Regions from separate parts of the Streptomyces paromomycinus genome, predicted to be linked through region 3. Evidence: riboswitches for the same ligand, from Rfam matches in the RefSeq annotation. Region 3 holds a riboswitch; each other region holds the start of a gene.
The links. Region 3 has a riboswitch for cyclic di-AMP ahead of OEIGOIKO_RS10715 (M23 family metallopeptidase). Riboswitches for the same ligand answer to the same signal wherever they lie in the genome.
Positions count from the first base shown of each region.

Region 1: it holds a riboswitch for cyclic di-AMP, as region 3 does, so the genes downstream of both, OEIGOIKO_RS37830 (C40 family peptidase) here and OEIGOIKO_RS10715 (M23 family metallopeptidase) in region 3, are expected to answer to the same signal.
Region 2: it holds a riboswitch for cyclic di-AMP, as region 3 does, so the genes downstream of both, OEIGOIKO_RS25100 (transglycosylase family protein) here and OEIGOIKO_RS10715 (M23 family metallopeptidase) in region 3, are expected to answer to the same signal.

Region 1 covers NZ_BHZD01000001.1:8,905,468-8,912,378, reverse strand. Annotated here, with positions in the region: gene OEIGOIKO_RS37845 (hypothetical protein) at 50-355, opposite strand; gene OEIGOIKO_RS37840 (ATP-dependent Clp protease proteolytic subunit) at 836-1,471, shown strand; gene OEIGOIKO_RS37835 (hypothetical protein) at 1,479-1,784, shown strand; cyclic di-AMP (ydaO/yuaA leader) riboswitch at 2,257-2,421, shown strand; gene OEIGOIKO_RS37830 (C40 family peptidase) at 2,425-2,898, shown strand; gene OEIGOIKO_RS37825 (DUF6328 family protein) at 3,044-3,649, shown strand; gene OEIGOIKO_RS37820 (hypothetical protein) at 3,827-4,390, shown strand; gene OEIGOIKO_RS37815 (ATP-binding protein) at 4,439-4,867, opposite strand; gene OEIGOIKO_RS37810 (helix-turn-helix domain-containing protein) at 5,178-6,071, shown strand; gene OEIGOIKO_RS37805 (DUF397 domain-containing protein) at 6,081-6,317, shown strand; gene OEIGOIKO_RS37800 (8-amino-7-oxononanoate synthase) at 6,404-6,911, opposite strand, start outside.
Region 2 covers NZ_BHZD01000001.1:5,859,776-5,866,686, reverse strand. Annotated here, with positions in the region: gene eno (phosphopyruvate hydratase) at 53-1,333, opposite strand; gene OEIGOIKO_RS25100 (transglycosylase family protein) at 1,712-2,416, opposite strand; cyclic di-AMP (ydaO/yuaA leader) riboswitch at 2,418-2,588, opposite strand; gene OEIGOIKO_RS25095 (LysM peptidoglycan-binding domain-containing protein) at 2,841-3,851, opposite strand; gene OEIGOIKO_RS25090 (cytochrome P450 family protein) at 4,098-5,363, opposite strand; gene OEIGOIKO_RS25085 (DUF6479 family protein) at 5,505-5,903, opposite strand; gene OEIGOIKO_RS25080 (LysR family transcriptional regulator) at 6,012-6,911, opposite strand, start outside.
Region 3 covers NZ_BHZD01000001.1:2,680,779-2,687,689, reverse strand. Annotated here, with positions in the region: gene OEIGOIKO_RS10730 (M16 family metallopeptidase) at 181-1,518, shown strand; gene OEIGOIKO_RS10725 (M16 family metallopeptidase) at 1,539-2,906, shown strand; cyclic di-AMP (ydaO/yuaA leader) riboswitch at 3,273-3,427, shown strand; gene OEIGOIKO_RS10715 (M23 family metallopeptidase) at 3,441-4,238, shown strand; gene OEIGOIKO_RS10710 (GntR family transcriptional regulator) at 4,469-5,161, shown strand; gene OEIGOIKO_RS10705 (HPr family phosphocarrier protein) at 5,467-5,748, opposite strand; gene OEIGOIKO_RS10700 (bifunctional acetate--CoA ligase family protein/GNAT family N-acetyltransferase) at 6,089-6,911, shown strand, end outside.

The DNA of each region.
Region 1 (6,911 bases), 6.2 Mb from region 3:
TAGCGATGCCCCGGCAGCGCTGCCGGGGCATCGGTACGCGCCAGGACACTCAGGTGGCGGTGGTGCGGTCGGTGGGCTCGCGGCTGCCGCACTTGGCCAGGCCGCGACTGATCATGTAGCCGACGGTCAGCAGCGTGACGTAGAACCACGCCTGGTCGGCGGGGAAGCGGTCCACACGGGAAGCGTCGCCGCCGACGACGGCGGAGGCGACCAGGACCGCCACGACGGCGGCGACGTAGACGAAGAACTCGGTGCTCTTGAACGCGGGCTTGGTCTCCGTGCTCGCGTGCCGCTCGGCGCGGGCGGCCCGGGAGCGGCCGGATTCCGGATAGCCGGCGGATGAAGCGGTAGCCATCGCGTCCTCCTGGACTCGGTTCGGCCCGAGGAGCTCGGGTCCGTCCGGCGGGTACCCGGGCGGTCCGGTGCGGAACGGCGCTTTCCGTACGGGCGGATTCCACAGAACTCCTTTGGCCAGGGGCCCGCGCGCCAGGTGTCGCTTCGTGCTGCCCGGCGGGACTGCGGCAGCGGACGCGCAGGGCGGCGGAGCAGGTCAGGGCACACCGTCACGCCGGGCCGGCGCCGGAGCGCCCGGGGACTTCGGCCGGAACGCTGCACCGGCGGCGCGCTCCCGGCCGGGCCCCGGACACCCGGCCTTACGGGCCGTCATGTGCACCGGGAGCGAGTCGACCTGACAGCCCGTGAGCTTTTCGCTTTCAGCGAGCAGCCCTATCCGCCCCGCCGAAGGCATTGCTTTCGCCCGGCGGGACGTGCTCCCATCTAGCTCTGCGTACGTCCTGTACATTTTTTACAGACGCTCAGGAAAGAGGAGCTCCCCATGAACGGCCCCCAGGCCCGATACGTCCTCCCGGAGTTCACCGAACGCACCTCCTACGGGGCCCGGACCATGGACCCGTACTCCAAGCTGCTCGGCGAGCGGATCGTCTTCCTGGGCACCCCGGTCGACGACGCCGCGGCCAACGACGTGATCGCCCAGCTCATGCACCTGGACTACGACGCGCCCGGCCGGGACATCTCGCTCTACATCAACTCCCCCGGCGGCTCGTTCACCGCGATGTCCGCGATCTACGACACGATGCAGTTCGTCGGCTGCGACATCGAGACGGTCTGCCTCGGGCAGGCCGCCTCCGTCGCCGCGGTGCTGCTGGCCGCCGGCGCGCCCGGCAAGCGCCTCGCGCTGCCGGGCGCGCGCGTCCTCGTCCGTCAGCCCTCGTTCGACGAACCGGTGCAGGGGCAGGCCGACGACCTCCGCATCCAGGCGGACGAACTGCTGCGCATGCGGGCCCTCCTGGAGGGCCTGCTCGTACGGCACACCGGCCGGCCTCCCGAGCGGATCACCGAAGACCTCGAACGCGAGAAGGTCTTCAGCGCCGAGGCCGCCATGGAGTACGGCCTCATCGACGGGCTGACCCGCAGCCGCAAGCAACACCCCGCGACACCGGGCGCGAGGTGAGCCCGGGATGTGGCCGCCCGAACTGCCGCCGCTGCCGGCGCTGACGCGCGCCGAGGGGGAGGTCATCGACAGCTACCTGGCGGTCCTGGACCTGCTGGGCCGCATCAACCCCGCCCGAGGTACGGACACGTACGGCGGTCTCCGCGCCGCGCAGGCCCTGGTCGGCAAGACCACCGCGCTGCGGGACGCGTTGGCGCTCATGCACGACCGGGGCGAGAGCGAGCTCCACGCGGCAACGCTGGCGCAGGCCCTGCGCGTACTGGACGGTGAGCGCCGCGCACGGCTGATCTCCGTACCCCCGCCGCGAAGTTGACGCACCGCGTCCCCGACCGGACGGGGACGCGGGCGCCTTCCCTTCCCGTCCCTGATGCACCAGGGCCCCCACCCGTCCCGCGCGGCACACGCCGGGCAGGGGAGACAGGGGCGGCCAGGAGGTGCCGGAGCACCACAAGGGCCCACCCGTTCGGCGACACGGCGCCCGATCGGGCTCGCCCGAACGGCGTAGCCCCGGGGTCGTGTGCGGTGCCACACGGCTTGCGCGACGTACGTACGTGTCGCCCGGAACGTGACGTTCCGGGGCTGGTACGCGGGTCCGCACCCGTCGCGGGCCTCCCCCGGAACGACGTCCGTCCACCCGAACGGCGCAAGCGTGACCAAGCTCACATACAGCCGTTTCTGCTCGGAATCCGGGCGCGAGATGCGCAACGATCGCTTCGACGACAAGCCCCCGCCACAGCGGTGGGGCGGTCCGGGCGGACGCCCAATCCTGCCGCCGTACCGGATGTCTGGCCGATGCGCCTGGACCGGCAGGAGCGGAGGACCCGAGCACGACGGGACCGCCGGCCACCACGGCCGGACGGCCTCTTGGGGTGAAGTCGTCACCACGACCGGGCATCTTCGCCTGCCCGAACCCGACAGGTACTCCTTCGCAGGCGGCTGACGAAGGGTTGCGCATGACTGCGCGTACCAGCACTTCCCCTCTGCTGGCGCGGGCCGGAGTGATCTCCTTCCTCGCCCTCGCCACGGTCGGCGGGACACTGGTCGTACCAGGAGCCACCGAGGACGCGGCAGCCGCGTCCACCTCGGCCTCGGCACTGCGGATCGCCGCTTCCAAGAAGGGAGCGCCCTACAAGTACGGAGCCAGCGGGCCACACCGCTTCGACTGCTCAGGACTGACGCTGTACTCGTTCAAGCGGGCCGGGAAACGGCTGCCGCGCACCGCGGCGGCCCAGTACAACCGCACCCGGCATCTGTCGGCGTCCGCGCGCCGCGCCGGTGACCTGGTCTTCTTCCACTCCCGCCGCGGCATCTACCACGTGGGGATCTACGCGGGGGCGGGCAAGATCTGGCACGCGCCCAAGCCCGGCACCGTGGTGCGGCTGGAGCGCATCTGGTCACGCAGCGTCTCGTACGGGCGGGTGCGCTGACCGCGCGGTCCCGCCAGGGCGGTGCGGGACCCCGTGCGGCCACGAGCCCCGCCCCGCCCGCACCCGGGTGCGTACGCGGGCGCAACTCCCGCACGCCCGTGCGCGTTCGAGGAGTGATCAACGCGTCCGCGGATACCCGCACGCAATGGCCCCCCTCACCGACGAGCACCGGAACGAACTGCCAGGACGCCCCGAACTGCCGGGAACGGGCGAATCGTCCGAGTCGCACCGGCCACCCGGTTCCGCCCGGTACGCCGTGTGCGCGGACCGCAACGAGACGCCCCTGGAGCGCTACGACCGCAACTTCGGCGAACTGCTCCAGGAGCTGCGTGTCCTGCAGACCGGCGTGCAGATCCTGTTCGCCTTCCTGCTGACGCTGGCGTTCACCCCGCGCTTTGTGTCTCTGGACGCCACGCAACGCGCGTTCTACGTGGGCACATTACTGCTGGCAGTACTGGCGACGCTGCTGCTCACCGCGCCTGCCGCGGTGCACCGGGTGCTGTTCCGGCGGCGCGCGAAGGGGCTGATCGTGGAGGTCTCCGCACGGCTGACGGCAGCCGGGATGGCGGTCCTCGCACTGGCGCTGGCCGGTGCCGTGCTCCTCGTCGTCGACGTCGTACTGGGGCGCGGCGCGGGAGTGGTGGCGGGTTCGGTGACGCTGGTGACGTGCGGCGGCCTGTGGGCGCTGCTGCCCCGCGTACTGGGCCGTCGGAACGGGCACATCAAGCCGTCGGCTCGCGACTCCTCCTGAACGCCAGGGGGCCCGGGGGTGGCCTCCTGGGGCGGCGCTTCGGGAGCGGTGCCGTCGAAATCATTTGTGACCTGGTCGTCCTTGCTTTGCCGGCGGAGAACCGATGGAGTCTCCTCAGCACGTGAGGAGACCCATGCACAGGCACCTGCCCCAGCACACGCACACCAGGACCGACTCGTGAACCTGCGCGGACTTCTGCGCCGCCGCTCCCCCGCCACGCACTGCCCGGCCTGCGGCAGCACGGACGTGCTGTGGGAGGACGAGGGTGTCTACGGCGCCGGCGAACTGCTGTGGTGGTGCGCCTCCTGCCTGCATCAGTGGCATCCGGGCGACCTCGGCACCGGGGCGGACGGGGGTTCGGCAGCTCCCGCGAACGGCGCAGTATCGGTCCTTCCCACGCAGCCGACAGCAGCGGTTCCCCCGGCGAACCCCGCGACACCGACTCCTGCCGCGCCTCCCGCGCCATCCGCACCCCCTGCCGTCCCACCGCCCCCGCTCCAGCCCCCACCGAACGCTCCCGGCCCCGTCCCCGCCCCGGCCACCGTCGCCGAACGGGTGATGCACGCCGCCGGGCTGATCCCGCTGGGTCCCTGCCCCGGCGCCTACGAGCCGTGGCCGTGCCGCTGCGCCCGCTGCGGCCGCGCGACCAGCCCCACCTACCGGCAGGTGCGGGACGAGGGCGTGGGCTGTGCCTGCAGCACGGGCCGCCGTCGCAAACCGCGCTTCCTCACCAGACCCTGAAAAACCGCCCGATACCCGCCCGGCATCCTCCGTCGGCCGATTCCGCCGCTACGGCAGGAACAGCTTCCACGGCAAGGTGATCCAGACGGTCTTGCCCCCGGCCGCGGTGGGTTCGACCGTCACCTGTCCGCCGGACTCGGCGGCGAGGAAGCGGACGATCACCATGCCCCGGCCGTTGTCCTGCTGCACGGCGGCCGGCAGCCGCTTCGGCCAGCGCGGATGATCGTCGGTGACACCGACCCACAGCCGTTCGTCGCGGTCCAGCCGGACGTCGACGGTGAACACCGGTGACTGCCCGAACGTGTGCTGCACGGCATTGGTGGCGAGTTCGGAGACCATCAGCCGTACGGCATCGGCGGTCTCCGTCCCGTCCGGCAGGCCCCATTCGGCCAGTACGTCCATGACGTACCTGCGGGCCTCCGCCACCGACACCGGTGCGCTGGGCAGCGTGAGTGAGGATTCCTGGTGGTCTGCCATCGCGACGCCGTCCCTTTCCCACCGAGGCTCGACTCCGGCCCGCCGCCGAAGGAAGCCGCCCTCGCGTGCGGCCTCCCGGGCCCTTTCCGGTCCCTTCGGCCCCGGCCTCGGACTGCTCATGTGCCCCAGCCTGCCACTCATGCTGCGGTGGTGACGTGTCATCCACCAAGAAGTGCATATATCTGTCGCCCGAAGCGGTGAACTCTGCTACGCGAGACCGTATTTGCGCGGCACACTGTCGGATCGGAACCGGCCATCAGGGAGCGGGCGCATCCGCGGCGCACCTGAGGAGACGTACGGAGGGAGCGGTATGCGGTACGGGCCCGCGGTGCGCCGCCGCAAGCTGGGCGCGGAGTTGCGGCGGCAGCGGACACTGGCCGGATTCACCAGTGGTGAGGCGGCCCGGCTGGTCGGCTGGCACCAGTCGAAGGTCAGTCGCATCGAGACCGGGCGCAGCGGCGCCCGGCCGGCCGACGTCGAACTGCTGCTGGACGCGTACGGCGTGCGGGACGCGGAGCTGCGCGCGCTGCTGGCGGCGCTGTGCGGGGGCGGCACGCAGGGTGGTGACGGCGGCAACGGGCGGCCCGGCTGGTGGCACACCTACCGTGACCTGTTGCCGCCGGAGTACCGGGACTTCATCAGCCTGGAGTACGGGGCGTCCCGGGCGCGCACGCTGGAGACGACGGTGGTGCCCGGCCTGCTGCAGACGCCGGACTACGCGCGGGCGGTGACCCGCGCCACGCTGTCGGACCTGCCGGCGAAGCAGGTCGAGGAGCTGGTGGAGGTGCGCATCGCCCGCCAGGAGGTGCTGCGGGGCGAGCGGCCGCTGGAGCTGTGCGCGGTGCTGGACGAGGCGGTGCTGCGCCGGGAGGTCGGCCCGCCCGGGGTGATGGCCGCCCAGCTGCGGCACATTCTGGACGTGGGGCAATTGCCGCATGTGCTGCTACAGGTACTGCCCTTCGCGTCCGGTGTGCACATCGGCATCACCGGCCCTTTCGTTATCTTTTCATTTCCGCTCACTTCTGACTTGGATGTGGTTGTTCTCGACCATTTGACGAGTAGCCTCTACTTGGAGCAGAAAGCAGACCTCAGGGCGTACAGCGATGCGTTCGACATGCTGCGGGGGCGCGCCCTCTCGTGCGACAAGTCAGCGCAATTCATCGCCCGGATCGCCGAGACCTCGTGGGCCGGCTCCGGCGTCTGAGGAGGCACCATGTCACTCCTGCCCGGGCACGACCCGGTCCGCACCGTGCCGCACGGCGCGCGCTGGCGGCGCAGCAGCCACAGCACCGCGATGAACAACTGCGTCGAGACGGCACGCGTCGGCTCCGGCCTGCTCGCGGTACGCGACTCCAAGAACACCGCGGGCCCGGCGCTGCTGTTCACCACGGCGGCCTGGCGGTCCTTCGTCGGCGAACTGTCCGACGGCCGCTTCGCCAAGGTCGGGTGAGCCGGCCACGGGGCGACGGGACCGCACGGCCGGCCCTGGCAGGTGACCGGCCCTGGCAGATGACCGGCCCTGGCAGATGACCGGTCCTAGCAGGCAGCCGGCGCCGTCCGTACGACGGTCCGGACCGCTTCCCTCGCCTGCCGGGGGGACAGGTCGGCGCGGGCCGTCAGGCGCAGCCGGGAGATGCCGTCGGGTACGGACGGCGGCCGGAAGCAGCCGACCACGAGGCCCGCGTCCCGGCAGTCGGCGGCCCACCGGACGGCCAGTTCCGGCGAGGGCGCCCGTACGGACACCACCGCGGCGTCCGGGCGGACGACCGTCAGCCCGGCGGCACCGAGCCGCTGGTGCAGTTCCGCCGCCACCGCGCGGACCTGGGCGGCGCGTTCCGGCTCGCGCCGCAGCAGGCGCAGCGCCGTCCGGGCGCCGCCGGCCGCCGCCGGGGCCAGGCCGGTGTCGAAGATGAACGTCCGTGCGGTGTTGACCAGGTGCTCGATCACCCGGGCCGGGCCGAGGACCACGCCGCCCTGGCTGCCGAGCGACTTCGACAGGGTGGCGGTGGCGACCACGTCCGGGTCCCCGGCGAGCCCGGCCGCG
Region 2 (6,911 bases), 3.2 Mb from region 3:
CCTGGCCGGGCCGGTCAGCCTTTTCCGGGCCGGTCAGCCCTTGCCGGGCCGGTCAGCCCTTGAAGCGCGGGAAGGCGGAGCGGCCCGCGTAGACCGCCGCGTCGTCGAGGATCTCCTCGATGCGCAGCAGCTGGTTGTACTTGGCGACGCGCTCGGAGCGGGCCGGGGCACCGGTCTTGATCTGGCCGCAGTTGGTGGCGACGGCCAGGTCGGCGATGGTGACGTCCTCGGTCTCGCCGGAGCGGTGCGACATCATGCACTTGAAGCCGTTGCGCTGGGCCAGCTCGACGGCGTCCAGGGTCTCGGTCAGCGAACCGATCTGGTTGACCTTGACCAGCAGGGCGTTGGCCGAGTTCTCCTCGATGCCGCGGGCCAGGCGCTCCGGGTTGGTGACGAACAGGTCGTCGCCGACCAGCTGCACCTTGGAGCCCAGGCGCTCGGTGATGACGTTCCAGCCGGCCCAGTCGTCCTCGAACAGCGGGTCCTCGATGGAGACCAGCGGGTAGGCGCCGACCAGCTCCTCGTAGTACGAGGTCATCTGCTCGGCGGTGCGCTGCTCGCCCTCGAACTCGTAGACACCGTCCTTGTAGAACTCGGAGGCGGCGACGTCGAGCGCCAGCGCGATGTCCTGGCCGGGGGTGTAGCCGGCTTCCTTGATCGCTTCGAGGATCAGGTCCAGGGCCTCGCGGTTGGAGCCCAGGTTCGGGGCGAAGCCGCCCTCGTCGCCCAGGCCGGTGGCCAGGCCCTTGCCCTTCAGGACCTTCTTGAGGGTGTGGTAGACCTCGGTGCCCCAGCGCAGCGCCTCGGAGAAGGACTCCGCGCCGATCGGGGCGATCATGAATTCCTGGATGTCCACGTTGGAGTCGGCGTGCGAGCCGCCGTTCAGGATGTTCATCATCGGCACCGGCAGCACGTGGGCGTTCGGGCCGCCGAGGTAGCGGAACAGCGGCAGGTCGCTGGCCTCGGAGGCGGCGTGCGCGACGGCCAGGGAGACGCCGAGGATGGCGTTGGCGCCGAGCGAGCCCTTGTTGTCGGTGGCGTCCAGGTCGAACATGGCCTGGTCGATCAGGCGCTGCTCGGTGGCGTCGTAGCCGACCAGCTCCGGGCCGATCTGCTCGATGACCGCGAGGACGGCCTTCTCCACGCCCTTGCCCTGGTAGCGGTTCGGGTCACCGTCACGCAGCTCGATGGCCTCGAAGGCGCCGGTCGAGGCGCCGGACGGGACGGCGGCACGGCCGGTGCTGCCGTCGTCGAGGCCGACCTCGACCTCGACCGTGGGATTGCCTCGCGAGTCGAGGATCTCGCGAGCTACGACGACGTCGATGGACGGCACGTTGTCTCCTTCATGGGTGTCTGGAGTTCTGCAGCACGAGCCTAACGGCCTCCGGGGGTTCCGCTCGCCGCCAGCCCGGTCCTCGGGACGAATACACCCGCAAAGCCCCTGTTCACAGGACGTATGGGTGCAATGTTCGCTGAAGGGAGAAGTCGGCGGACGGGGTGGCTCCCGGCGGCCGGGCGGGGGAAAGGGAGAAGCCCCGCCGCGGTGCCTGCGGGGGACAGGCGCCGTGACGGGGCGGTCTCACGGGAAGAGCGGGTTCCCGGGGCCGTGACACAGGCGGTGAGCGGCCCCCCGGGAGCCGGGCCGCCCGTACGTACCGCCGTACGTACGGAGTGCCTCGGTCACCCGGGATCTCTCAGGGCTTCGGCCGGCTCAGACGGCCAGCTTCTGGCCCGGGAAGATCAGGTTGGGGTTGCCGCCGATGACGGACTTGTTATTCGCGTAGACCGACTTCCAGTTCTTGCCGTGGGAAGCGGCGATCTTGGCGAGGGTGTCACCGGACTTCACGGTGTAGTTGCCCTCGGGGTTCGACTTCGGCGTGGACTTCTGGGCCGGGGCCGGGGTCTTGCGGGCCAGCTCCTCGCCCTGCTTGCGGGCCTCGGAGCGCGAGGTGTTCTGCGGGGCGGAGTAGGAGCGCTGCGACTTGTAGGTCTTGTGCGACTTGTGCGAGCTGCCCTGCGACGAGCCGCCGTCGGCCTTGGCGTTCGCGTTGCCCTGGCCGAGGTGGCCGCCGGCGCAGGTCCAGGCACCCGGGCCCTGGATGGCGAGCAGGCGCTCGGCCGCGGCGATCTGCTGGCTCTTGCTGGCCTGGTCGGCGCGCGGGGCGTACTGGGTACCGCCGGCGGCGGCCCAGCTGGAGTTCGAGAACTGCAGGCCACCGTAGTAGCCGTTACCGGTGTTGATCGACCAGTTGCCACCGGACTCGCACTGGGCGACGGCGTCCCAGTTGTTGCCCGCGGCGGAGGCAGAGGTGGCGCCCATCAGCGGGACGGCCACAGCGGCACCGGCGACGCCCGCCAGCGTGGCGACGCGGACGGCCTTGGAGGGACGACGGTGCTTGCCCTTGGTGTTCAGCATGGTTGTTCCTCACCGACGCCTGCGAGGTGAGCTGTCGGGTTCGGGCCATGTGAGTTGCCCGGCCGTGTGTGCTTCACACATGGCTTCACCCCTAGCCGGTTGGACCCGCTTCCGCGGGCGGGGCCGGCGCTTACCTTGGGTCCCCCGCTCCTGCCTTCGGCGCTCTCGCGTCGAGTGACCTCCGACCACCGGCAGGATTCGGCGTGTGATCGAAGGGCCCGCTTTGGCGAGCGATGAAGACGGTAAACAGGAACACCCCGCGGGTTCAAACCCCTACATCTGAGGCCAGTTGGCCCCCAGACATCACAGGATCATCACATTTCCGCAGGTCGCCGCAGGTTTGGAAACAACGGGCGGGACGGTCACCGCAGTCCCGAACGAGATCCATGTCTCACTTTCACCAAAGCGGGCAAAGCCTCACGAACTATCCCTGCTTGCCGTCCAGCTCAAGGCGCTGACCAGGGTGGATAAGGTCCGGATCGCCCCCGATGACGCCTTTGTTGGCCGCGTAGAGCGCCGGCCAGCCCCCGTCGACCCCGCGGTCCTCGGCGATGGCTGACAGGTTGTCACCGGGCCGCACGGTGTAGTCACCTGGCGCGCCCGGGTCCGTACGGTGCGCGTCGCCGCCCCGCGAGGGGTGCCCCCCGCCGGACCGGCCCGCGTCGCCGGAGCCCGCGCCCGTACCGGTGCCCGTGTCCGCGCCCGTACCCGCGTCCGCGCCCGTGCCGGGCTGCTCCGCGGGCCGGCCGCGGTGCTTGCCCTGCGACGGGGGCGTGGTGGGGCTCGTGGAGGCGCCGTCGGCCGGGTCGGCGGGCCGCGACGGGTCCTGCGTACGGCCCGTGCCGGACGGGTCCGGCGTACGGGACGGGTCCGGGGTGCCGGCCGGGCCGGTGGGCGACGGCTTCGGCTCCGGGGTGCGCGTACCGCCGGACTCCGGCGTCCCGGACGGCTCGGAGGGCTTCGACGGCTCGGCGGAGGGCGGCGGAGTGGACGGGGACGGCGAGGAGGGCTCGGGGGACGGCGTCGCCGTGCCGCCCGGGTCGACGTCCGGCCCGCTGCCGCCCTGCTTGAGTCCCGCGTTCACCGCGCAGCTCGGCCAGGTGTCGGGGCCGCGCGCCGCGAGGATCGACTCGGCGACGGCTATCTGCTGCGACCGGCTGGCCAGGTCGGGGCGCGAGGCGTACGACGGGCCGCCGTAGCGGTCCCACATGTCCTGGGTGAGCTGGAGCCCGCCGTAGAAGCCGTTGCCGCCGTTGGCGCTCCACACCCCGCTGCTCTCGCACTGTGCGACGCGGTCCCAGGTGGCCGCGTCGGCGGCCTCGGCGCTGCTCGCGGCGAGCAGGGGCATGGCGAGGGCGCCGCCGGCGACTCCCGCCGTGACGAAGATGGCCGGAGCCTGGCGGGGGCGTCGGTGACGGCCGTTCCCGGAGCGCATGCGGTTGCCTTTCGAGCGGCGGTTGAGTTGTCGTCGAGAGGCCGGCGCCGTCGGCTGCGTGGCCCGTGCGCTGCCGCGCCGCCCGCCCCGGCCTTTCAAACGGTTGAAAGTAGCGGGACGGCCCGTCCGTCACAAGCCGGTGTAGCGGAGATCACGCGCAGGTCACGGTCTGACGGGTGGTCATGTACGAACAGGCTCCCGGCCCCGTACGGAGGGGCGGGACGCCCTCTTTGCACGGGTGCGGCATCACCTGGGTACGGGGGTGAACTCCACCGGCAGGGCGCGCAGCCCGCGCATGATCAGACCGCCGCGCCAGCGCAGATCGTCCGGGTCGGCGCCGAGCCGGAGGTCCGGCAGCCGGGTCAGCAGGGTGGCTATCGCGGTCTGCCCTTCGAGGCGGGCCAGCGGCGCGCCCAGGCAGTAGTGGATGCCGTGGCCGTACCCGAGGTGCTGGTTGTCGCGGCGGGACAGGTCCAGCACGTCCGGCCCCGGGAAGCGCTCGGGGTCGCGGTCGGCGGCGGCCAGGACGACCAGGACCGGGTCGCCCTCGGCGATCCGCTGCCCGCCGAGGGTGAGGTCCCGGGTGGCGAAGCGCCAGGTGGCCAGCTCGACCGGGCCGTCGTAGCGCAGCAGCTCCTCGACGCCGGTGGCGAGCAGCCCCTCGTCGCCCTCGGCGGCGGCCTTCTGGAGCAGCCGGCGCTGCTCGGGGTGGCGCAGGAGCTGGTACACGCCGTTGCCGATGAGGTTGACGGTGGTCTCGAAGCCCGCGAACAGGAGGATGAAGGCCATCGCGGCGGCTTCGTTCTCGCTCAGGTGCTCGCCGTGGTCGGAGGCGCGGATCAGGCCGGAGATCAGGTCGTCGGCGCCCTCGTCGCCGAGCGACTCGCGCTTGCGGTGGATCAGCTCGGCGAGATAGCCGCGCATCTTCTTCACCGACCGGGCGACGCCGCCGCGCGGCCCGCCGCCGTGCCGGATCATCATCCCGGCCCAGTCGCGGAAGTCGTCCTGGTCCTCGCGCGGGACGCCGAGCAGGTCGCAGATGGCGTAGATGGGCAGCGGGAAGGCGAACTCGTGGATGAGGTCGGCCGCGCCGCGCTCCGCGAAGGAGTCGATGAAGGAGTCGGTCAGCTCCTGTACGCGCGGCGCGAACCGGGCGATACGGCGCGGAGTGAACGCCTTGGAGACCAGCCGGCGAAGCCGGGTGTGGTCCGGCGGGTCGATGTTGAGCAGGTGGGTCATCAGGTTGGCGCCGCGCTCGCCGGGGATGCCGACCTTGCCCTTGCCGTGCGCGGCCTCGCTGTGGTGCACCGGGTTCTTCGACAGCCGGGTGTCGGCGAGCGCCTGCCGCGCGTCCGCGTACCGGGTCACCAGCCAGGCCTCGACGCCGCTGGGCAGCCGCGTCCGGTGCACGGGCGCGTGCTCGCGCAGCCAGGCGTACGCCGGGTACGGATCGGAGGCGAACTCCCAGGTGAACAGTTCCGGACAGGCAGGGGCGGCCGCGGGGCCGGTCACCGGGCAGCCGGGTCCGGCCCCGGCGGGGTCGGCGGGCCGCTCGCCGGCGGGGAGACCGTCGGAGGAATCGGCGCGGGAATCGGCGGGGGAACCGGCGGGGGAACCGGCGGGGAAAGGAGTCTGCGGTCGCACCCCTCGACGTTAACCCCCGCCGAAGGACCCGCTGTGCCCGTCCTGCCAGCGCTTGCGCTCGCGGTCCTGGTCGGCGCCGTGCCGGGTGGGGGCGTTGCCGTAGTCGGGCAGCTCGTGCGGGGTCAGCCGGTGGTCGCCGTCGCGCGGCACCTCGTTCGGGTCGCGCAGTTCGCTCTCGTACCCGGTCGGGTTCTTGGGCGGGGTCGGCTGGGTCTCCGGCTCGGGCGGGTCGGGCTCACGGTCCCGGCGGCGCCTGCCGTAGACCACGGCGAGGATCAGCCCCGCGACGATGACGATCCCGGCGATCAGCGGACCGGTGCCGACGACCATGTCCCGCGTGAGGTCCACGGCCTGCTGGACGGCTGTGCCGTCCTGGGCCGGTGTGGTCGAAGCGATCGTTGCTGTCATTGGACCCGGGTACCCGGGTGGGCGGCGACGATGCGCGGGCGGCCGCGGCGCCCGGCCCGCAGGCCGGTACCCGCGCGAACGCCCTGGTCACCGGCTCGGGGCCGGGACTCATGTCCCCCGTACGGCGGAGCCCGGGTCCGGCTCGCGTACGGCCGGTCCCGGGTCCGGCCCGCGTACACCGGAGCCCGGGTCCGGCCCGTCGGGGTCCACCCCCAGGGCGTGCAGGAAGGCCGCGGCCGCCGGGGAGGGGCCGCGGGCGCTCCAGACGACGCGTTCGACCCGGGCGGGCGCGTCGGGGACGCGCACCACGCTCAGTCCGGGCAGTTCCGCGGCGAACGCCAGCGGCACCATGCCGATGCCGAGCCCGGCACGGACCAGCTTGGCCAGGAACTCCACGGTGGTCACCTCGAAGGCCACCTCGGTCGTCAGACCCGCCGCGCGGAACGCGTCGTCCCGCTGGCGGCGCGCCGCCGACCCGGCCGTGAAGTCCACGAAGGTCTCCTCGGCCAGCCGCCGCAGGTCCGTCCAGTCACGGCCCGCCAGCGGGTGGTCCGGCGGTACGACGGCGACCAGCTCGCCGTGGGCCAGGGCCCGCTCCCGTACGCCCGGACTGCGGGCGCCGGGCACCAGGCCGACGAAGGCGACGTCCAGCGCGCCCTGCCGGACCTGGTCGATGAGCTGTTCGCTCATCTCCGTGCGCAGGCTGATGCGTACCTGCGGGTAGCGGGCGCGGTAGGCGCCCAGCTCGCGGGCCAGGTCGACGGCCGCGACGGTGGAGATCGCGCCGACCGCGAGCCGACCGCGTACCTCGCCGGCCGCCGCCTCCACCTCGGCGCGAGCCCGCTCGGCCGCCTCCAGCGCCTGCCGGGCGACCGGCACGAACGCCTCCCCCGCGGCCGTCAGCCGCACGCTGCGGCTGGTCCGGTGGAAGAGCCGGGCGCCCAGTTCCTTCTCCAGGCGGGCGATCTGGTGGCTGAGCGCGGACTGCACGACGTGGCAGCGTTCGGC
Region 3 (6,911 bases):
GGACCATTGTGGCCCGCCCCACTGACAACGCCGACCGCGACCCTCCCCAGGCCCCCGGACGAGGTCACCGCGAAGTCCGCTCGTACGAGGCAGCCCGGCCGGGAACTTCGCCATAGCTCGGCACGCTTGCATACAGTGACAGAACTTTCTCGCAAGCGGATCGAAGGGACGTACATGCCCATGGGTCACACGGCCACAGAACAAGCCGGCTCCGGCGGCCTGACAGCGACCGAGCACCGGCTGGCCAACGGCCTGCGTGTGGTGCTCTCCGAAGATCACCTGACCCCGGTCGCCGCGGTCTGCCTCTGGTATGACGTCGGCTCGCGTCACGAGGTCAAGGGCCGTACGGGCCTGGCCCACCTCTTCGAGCACCTCATGTTCCAGGGCTCCGCCCAGGTCTCGGGCAACGGTCACTTCGAACTGGTCCAAGGCGCCGGCGGCTCCCTGAACGGCACCACCAGCTTCGAGCGCACCAACTACTTCGAGACCATGCCCGCCCACCAGCTGGAGCTCGCGCTGTGGCTGGAGGCCGACCGCATGGGCTCCCTGCTGACGGCGCTCGACGAGGAGTCCCTGGAGAACCAGCGCGACGTCGTCAAGAACGAGCGCCGGCAGCGCTACGACAACGTCCCCTACGGCACGGCCTTCGAGAAGCTGACGGCCATGGCCTATCCGGAGGGACACCCGTACCACCACACGCCCATCGGCTCGATGGCCGACCTGGACGCCGCCTCCCTGGAGGACGCGCGGGCCTTCTTCCGTACGTACTACGCGCCCAACAACGCGGTGCTGTCGATCGTCGGCGACATCGACCCGGAGCAGACTCTCGCCTGGGTGGAGAAGTACTTCGGCTCCATCCCGGGCCACGAGGGCAAGCAGCCGCCGCGTGACGGCTCCCTCCCGGACGTCATCGGCAAGGAGCTGCGCGAGGTCGTCGAGGAGGACGTCCCCTCCCGCGCCCTGATGGCCGCCTACCGCCTCCCGCACGACGGCACCCGTGAGGCCGACGCCGCCGATCTGGCCCTGACGGTGCTCGGCGGCGGCGAGTCCTCGCGGCTGTACAACCGCCTGGTGCGCCGTGACCGTACGGCCGTCGCGGCGGGCTTCGGCCTGCTCCGGCTGGCCGGCGCCCCCTCGCTGGGCTGGCTGGACGTGAAGACCTCCGGCGGCGTCGAGGTCTCCGGCATCGAGAGTGCCGTGGACGAGGAACTGGCCCGCTTCGCCGAGGAGGGCCCCACCCCCGAGGAGATGGAGCGCGCGCAGGCCCAGCTGGAGCGCGAGTGGCTGGACCGGCTCGCCACGGCCGCCGGGCGCGCCGACGAACTGTGCCGGTTCGCCGTCCTGTTCGGCGACCCGCAGCTCGCCCTGACCGCCGTGCAGCGCGTTCTGGAGATCACCCCGCAGGAGGTGCAGGAGGTCGCCAAGGCCCGGCTGCGCCCCGACAACCGCGCGGTCCTCGTGTACGAGCCGACCGAGCCGACCGCCGCCGAGGACAACGACGAGGAGGCGGCCCAGTGAGCGACGCCGTCAGCAGCACGATGACCTTCCACCCGCAGCCGGCCGGCGGCGACCCCAAGCCGTGGGCCTTCCCGGCCCCCGAGCGCGGCCGGCTCCCCAACGGGCTCACGGTCCTGCGCAGCCACCGTCCCGGCCAGCAGGTCGTCGCCGTCGAGATCGACATCGTCGCGCCCCTGGAGGCCGAGCCGGCGGGCCTGGACGGCGTCGCCACCATCATGGCGCGCGCCCTGTCCGAGGGCACCGACAAGCACGACGCCGAGGAGTTCGCCGCCGAGCTGGAGCGCTGCGGCGCCACTCTGGACGCGCACGCCGACCACCCCGGCGTCCGGGTGTCCCTGGAGGTCCCGGCCTCCCGGCTGGACAAGGCGCTCGGCCTGCTCGCCGACGCCCTGCGCGCCCCCGCCTTCCCGGACGGCGAGGTCGAGCGCCTGGTGGCCAACCGCCTCGACGAGATCCCGCACGAGCTCGCCAACCCGGCCCGGCGCGCCGCGATGGCCCTGTCCAAGGAGCTGTTCCCGGCCGACTCGCGGATGTCGCGGCCGCGCCAGGGCACCGAGGAGACCGTCACCCGTATCGACGCGGCGGCCGTGCGGGCGTTCTACGAGGCCCATGTACGCCCCGCCACGGCCACCGCCGTCGTCGTCGGCGACTTCACCGGCGTCGACCTCGACGCGGCCCTCACGGAGACTCTCGGCGCCTGGACGGGGTCGCCCGCCGAACCGGTGAAGGCCAGCCCGATCACCGCCGACGACACCGGCCGGGTCGTGATCGTCGACCGCCCCGGCGCCGTCCAGACCCAGCTGCTGATCGGCCGGATCGGCGCCGACCGGCACGACCGCGTCTGGCCCGCGCAGGTGCTCGGCACGTACTGCCTCGGCGGCACCCTCACCTCCCGCCTGGACCGGGTGCTGCGCGAGGAGAAGGGCTACACCTACGGCGTGCGCTCCTTCGGGCAGGTGCTGCGCTCCTCGGCCGACGGCGACGGTGCCGCGATGCTCGCCATCAGCGGCTCGGTGGACACCGCCTCCACCGGCCCGGCGCTGGAGGACCTCTGGAAGGTGCTGCGCACCCTCGCGGCGGAGGGCCTGACGGACGCCGAGCGCGACGTCGCCGTACAGAACCTCGTCGGGGTCGCGCCGCTGAAGTACGAGACCGCCGCGGCGGTCGCCGGCACCCTCGCCGACCAGGTCGAGCAGCAGCTCCCGGACGACTACCAGGCCCGGCTGTACGAGCGGCTGGCGGCCACCGGCACGGTCGAGGCGACCGCCGCGGCCGTCAACGCCTTCCCGGTCGACCGGCTGGTGACCGTCCTGGTGGGCGACGCCGCCGAGATCGAGGAGCCGGTCAAGGCGCTCGGCATCGGAGAGGTGACGGTCGTCAAGGGCTGAGGAGCGTCACCGGCACGTCGCGCCGGCACGCCATCCCGGTACGTCACGGCGGCACGCCACCCCGGCACGCCGCGTCGGCTCGTCTCCGGCGCGGGGCGGCCGGCCGGCGGCCCGAGGGGCCCGTGGGGCCGACGGCGGCCGGTGATGGCTGACGGCCCGTGACCCGGGCGTGTGACGAACGGTCACATAAGGGATCCAGTGGTGCGCAGGCGCCACTGGATCTTCTATATGTCCCAATTGTTGGGGGTGGTTGCACGGTGCCCGTGTGGCGTACGGCACAAATTCGGAGTTCTGTTTGCCGATTGAAAGTGGCCCCGTTTAGCGTCGATCCGGCTGTCCGCAGGATCACCGCCGCAACCGCGGCACGGACAGGCATCGCCGAGTCCCCGTACGGCGCGAGCCAGGGGAGCCGGGGACCCATGTCCCTTGGGGTGAATCGGACGCCTTCCCGGAGGCGCCCGTAGGAGACCTTCCTGCTCCGAACCCGTCAGCTAACCCGGTAGGCGAGAGGGAAGGAAAGGACACAGTCAGCCCATGGCGTTCACCCGTGCCACCGGGAAGCACCGTGGTCCGAGCCGCAGCGCGCGGACGACCCGTAACCTCGCCGGCATAGCCACGCTCGCCGCGTCCGGCGTCATCGCCTCCGTCGCCTCCCCGGCCCTGGCGGCCGGCAACCCGGACGACGCGGGCAGCCACGACACCGGCCTGCACCACGCCGTCGTCCTCGGCGACGAGCTCGCCGAGCAGATCGAGGCGCAGGCCGACGCGCAGCAGGAGGCCGCCGAGGCCGCCGCCGCGCAGGCCAAGGCCGAGGCCGAGGCGCGCAAGCAGGCCGAGGAGGCCAAGCGCCAGGCCGAGGCCGAGGCCAAGAAGGAGCGCGAGGCCAAGGAGCGCGCCGCCCGCGAGGCCGAGCGCAAGCGCCTGCTCATGTACGTCGCGCCGATCGACGGCTCCTACGTCTCCACCAGCTACAAGGCGTCCAGCGGCCTGTGGTCCTCCGGCAGCCACACCGGCATCGACTTCCACGCCTCCTCCGGCACCACCGTCCACGCCGTCGGCTCGGGCACCGTGGTCGAGGCCGGCTGGGGCGGCGCGTACGGGAACAACGTCGTCATCAAGATGAACGACGGCACCTACACCCAGTACGGCCACCTGTCGTCGATCAACGTCTCGGTCGGCCAGACCGTGACCCCGGGCCAGCAGATCGCCCTGTCGGGCGACACCGGCAACGTCACCGGGCCGCACCTGCACTTCGAGGCCCGCACCTCGGCGGAGTACGGCTCGGACATGGACCCGGTCGCCTACCTGCGCTCGCACGGCGTGAACGTCTGACGGACATCCGTCCCGCTCGTCACTCCCGTCGCACCCGTCCCCCGTACGGTGCCCCGGCCCCCGCGGCCGGGGCATCCGCGTTTCCGCCCGTGCGATACCTGGCCAAAAAATATCCATGAATGCGCCACGGCCGTCGGATATCCGGTTCCTGTCGCATAGAGTCACGTCGAAAGTCGCCGTCCGGCGGCATTTCCGGAAGTTCCCAGCGGATTACGGCGGAGGCACAGGCGATGCGAGGTCCCCTTTCCGCGCATGTGGTGTGCACGGCGATCCGCGACGACATCGTATCCGGCGTCCTCGCGCCGGGCAGTCGCCTCATCGAGGAAATGCTGGCAGGCCGTTACGGGGTCTCCCGTGTTCCCGTACGCGAGGCGCTGCGCACGCTGCAGTCGGAGGGCTTCGTCGTCATCCGGCACCACGCGGGTGCCTGCGTGGCCGAGCCGACCGAGCGGGAGGCGGCCGACGCCCTGGACATCCGGGCGCTGCTGGAGCCGCTCGGCGCCGCGCGCGCCGCGGCCCGCCGCACCGCGGCGCACATCAAGGTGCTGCGCGGCGTCGTACGGCTGGGCCGCGAGCGCGCCCGGCACGGTCACCGCGCCGAGCTGCGCCAACTCGACGGCTGGTTCCACGAGACGCTCGCCCAGGCGTCCGGCAGTACGGGCCTGGCGGCGCTGCTCACCCAGGTACGGCGCAAGATCGACTGGATGTACGTGGTCGAACTCCCGGCCCGCGACGAGCGCTCCTGGGAGGAGCACGGGGCGGTGCTGGACGCGGTGAGCCGCGGGGACGCCGAGCGGGCCCGCGCCCTGATGGCGGCGCACATCGAGCGCTCGCGCCCGGCGTACCGGCTGCGTCCGGTGGTCCCGGGGCCGGCGGTGAGGGGTTCGAAACAGACCGTAAACACGACGCGCGAACGGAATTAACAGGCGGGCCGTATACAAGCGGTAGGCGATTTCGCCGGGGCACCGGCAAGAGTTCCGGTGCGGCGTTGCAGGCTGCGGGAAAGCGCGGATGAATTGCCGCGTGAATTTGCCGGGGTGCAGTGGAATGGTGGGGGAGGCGCGGCGGGAATTCCTCGGCGTGCCCGTAATGATGGCGCGCGGATTTCCGGGCCGCAGGGCGCCGCCCATCGGCCGTGACATACGGCAGCGTACGAAAAACGGCCCCGCCTCGGCGCCGGTGAAGGCTACCGCGGCGGAGCCGCGAACACAGTGACCCGCGAAGCGGTTCAGACGGTCTCCGGGAGCTCCTCAAGGCCCTCGGCGACCAGCTTCGCGAGGCGGTCGAGCGCGGCGTCGGCGCCCTCGGCGTCGGAGGCCAGCACGATCTCCTCGCCGCCCTGGGCGCCCAGGCCCAGCACGGCCAGCATGGAGGCCGCGTTGACCGGGTTGCCGTCGGCCTTCGCGATCGTCACGGGAACCCCGGCGGCGGTGGCCGCACGGACGAAGATCGAGGCGGGGCGGGCGTGCAGACCCTCGGCCCAACCGACATTGACGCGGCGCTCAGCCATGGTGTTGCCCTTCAAGTCGTAACGGTTGTCTAGACCAGTGTCTCATGGCGCCGGGAGTGCTCCGGCAGCCCGAGGCGGCGCCGTGGACGGCGCTTTCCGCAGGCCGGAGGCACGCTACCGGCGGATCTCCGGCGTACGCCCGCACCGTCCGCCATCCGGGACCACGTCGTCCAGGCCCCACCCGGCCCCTCCTCCCGAGCCCTTCCGCCGCCGCTCCCGCCGCCCGGCCCCGCCGCCCGGCCCCGCCGTCCGGGGCCGGCCGTCCCGGCCCAGCCTGCCCCGGCCCGCACGGGCCCGCACACCGAGCCGGTTGTCAGTGGCGGGCCGTACGCTGTCCCCCATGCAGAGCCCGTCGGACAGCGTCTACCCGGCCCACTGGGAAGCCGATGTCGTGCTGCGCGACGGCGGCACCGCGCGCATCCGTCCCATCGCCCCCGACGACGCGCAGCGCCTGGTCTCGTTCTACGAACAGGTCTCGGACGAGTCGAAGTACTACCGCTTCTTCGCGCCCTACCCCCGCCTGTCCGACCGCGACGTGCACCGCTTCACCCACCACGACTACGTCGACCGGGTGGGCCTGGCCGCCACCGTGGGCGGCGAGTTCATCGCCACGGTCCGCTACGACCGCATCGACGACCGCGGCCGCCCCGCCAAGGAACCGGGCGCCGACCAGGCCGAGGTCGCCTTCCTCGTGCAGGACGCCCACCAGGGCCGCGGGGTGGCCTCCGCCCTCCTGGAGCACATCGCCGCCGTCGCCCGGGAGCGCGGCATCCGCCGGTTCGCGGCCGAGGTGCTGCCCGCCAACACCAAAATGATCAAGGTTTTCACGGACGCCGGGTACACCCAGCAGCGCACCTTCGAAGACGGCGTGGTGCGCCTGGAGTTCGACCTGGAGCCCACCGAGCAGTCCATGGCCGTCATGCGCGGCCGCGAGCAGCGCGCCGAGGCCCGTTCCGTGCAGCGCCTGCTGGCGCCCGGCTCGGTCGCCGTCATCGGCACCGGCCGCGCCCCCGGCGGCGTCGGCCGCTCCGTCCTGCGCAACCTCCTCGACTCCGGTTACCCGGGCCGGGTGTACGCGGTCAACAACGCCTTCCCCGAGGGCGGCGCCCGCCTCGACCCCGAAGGGGTGCCCGGCCACCGCTCGGTGCCCGAGATCCCCGAGC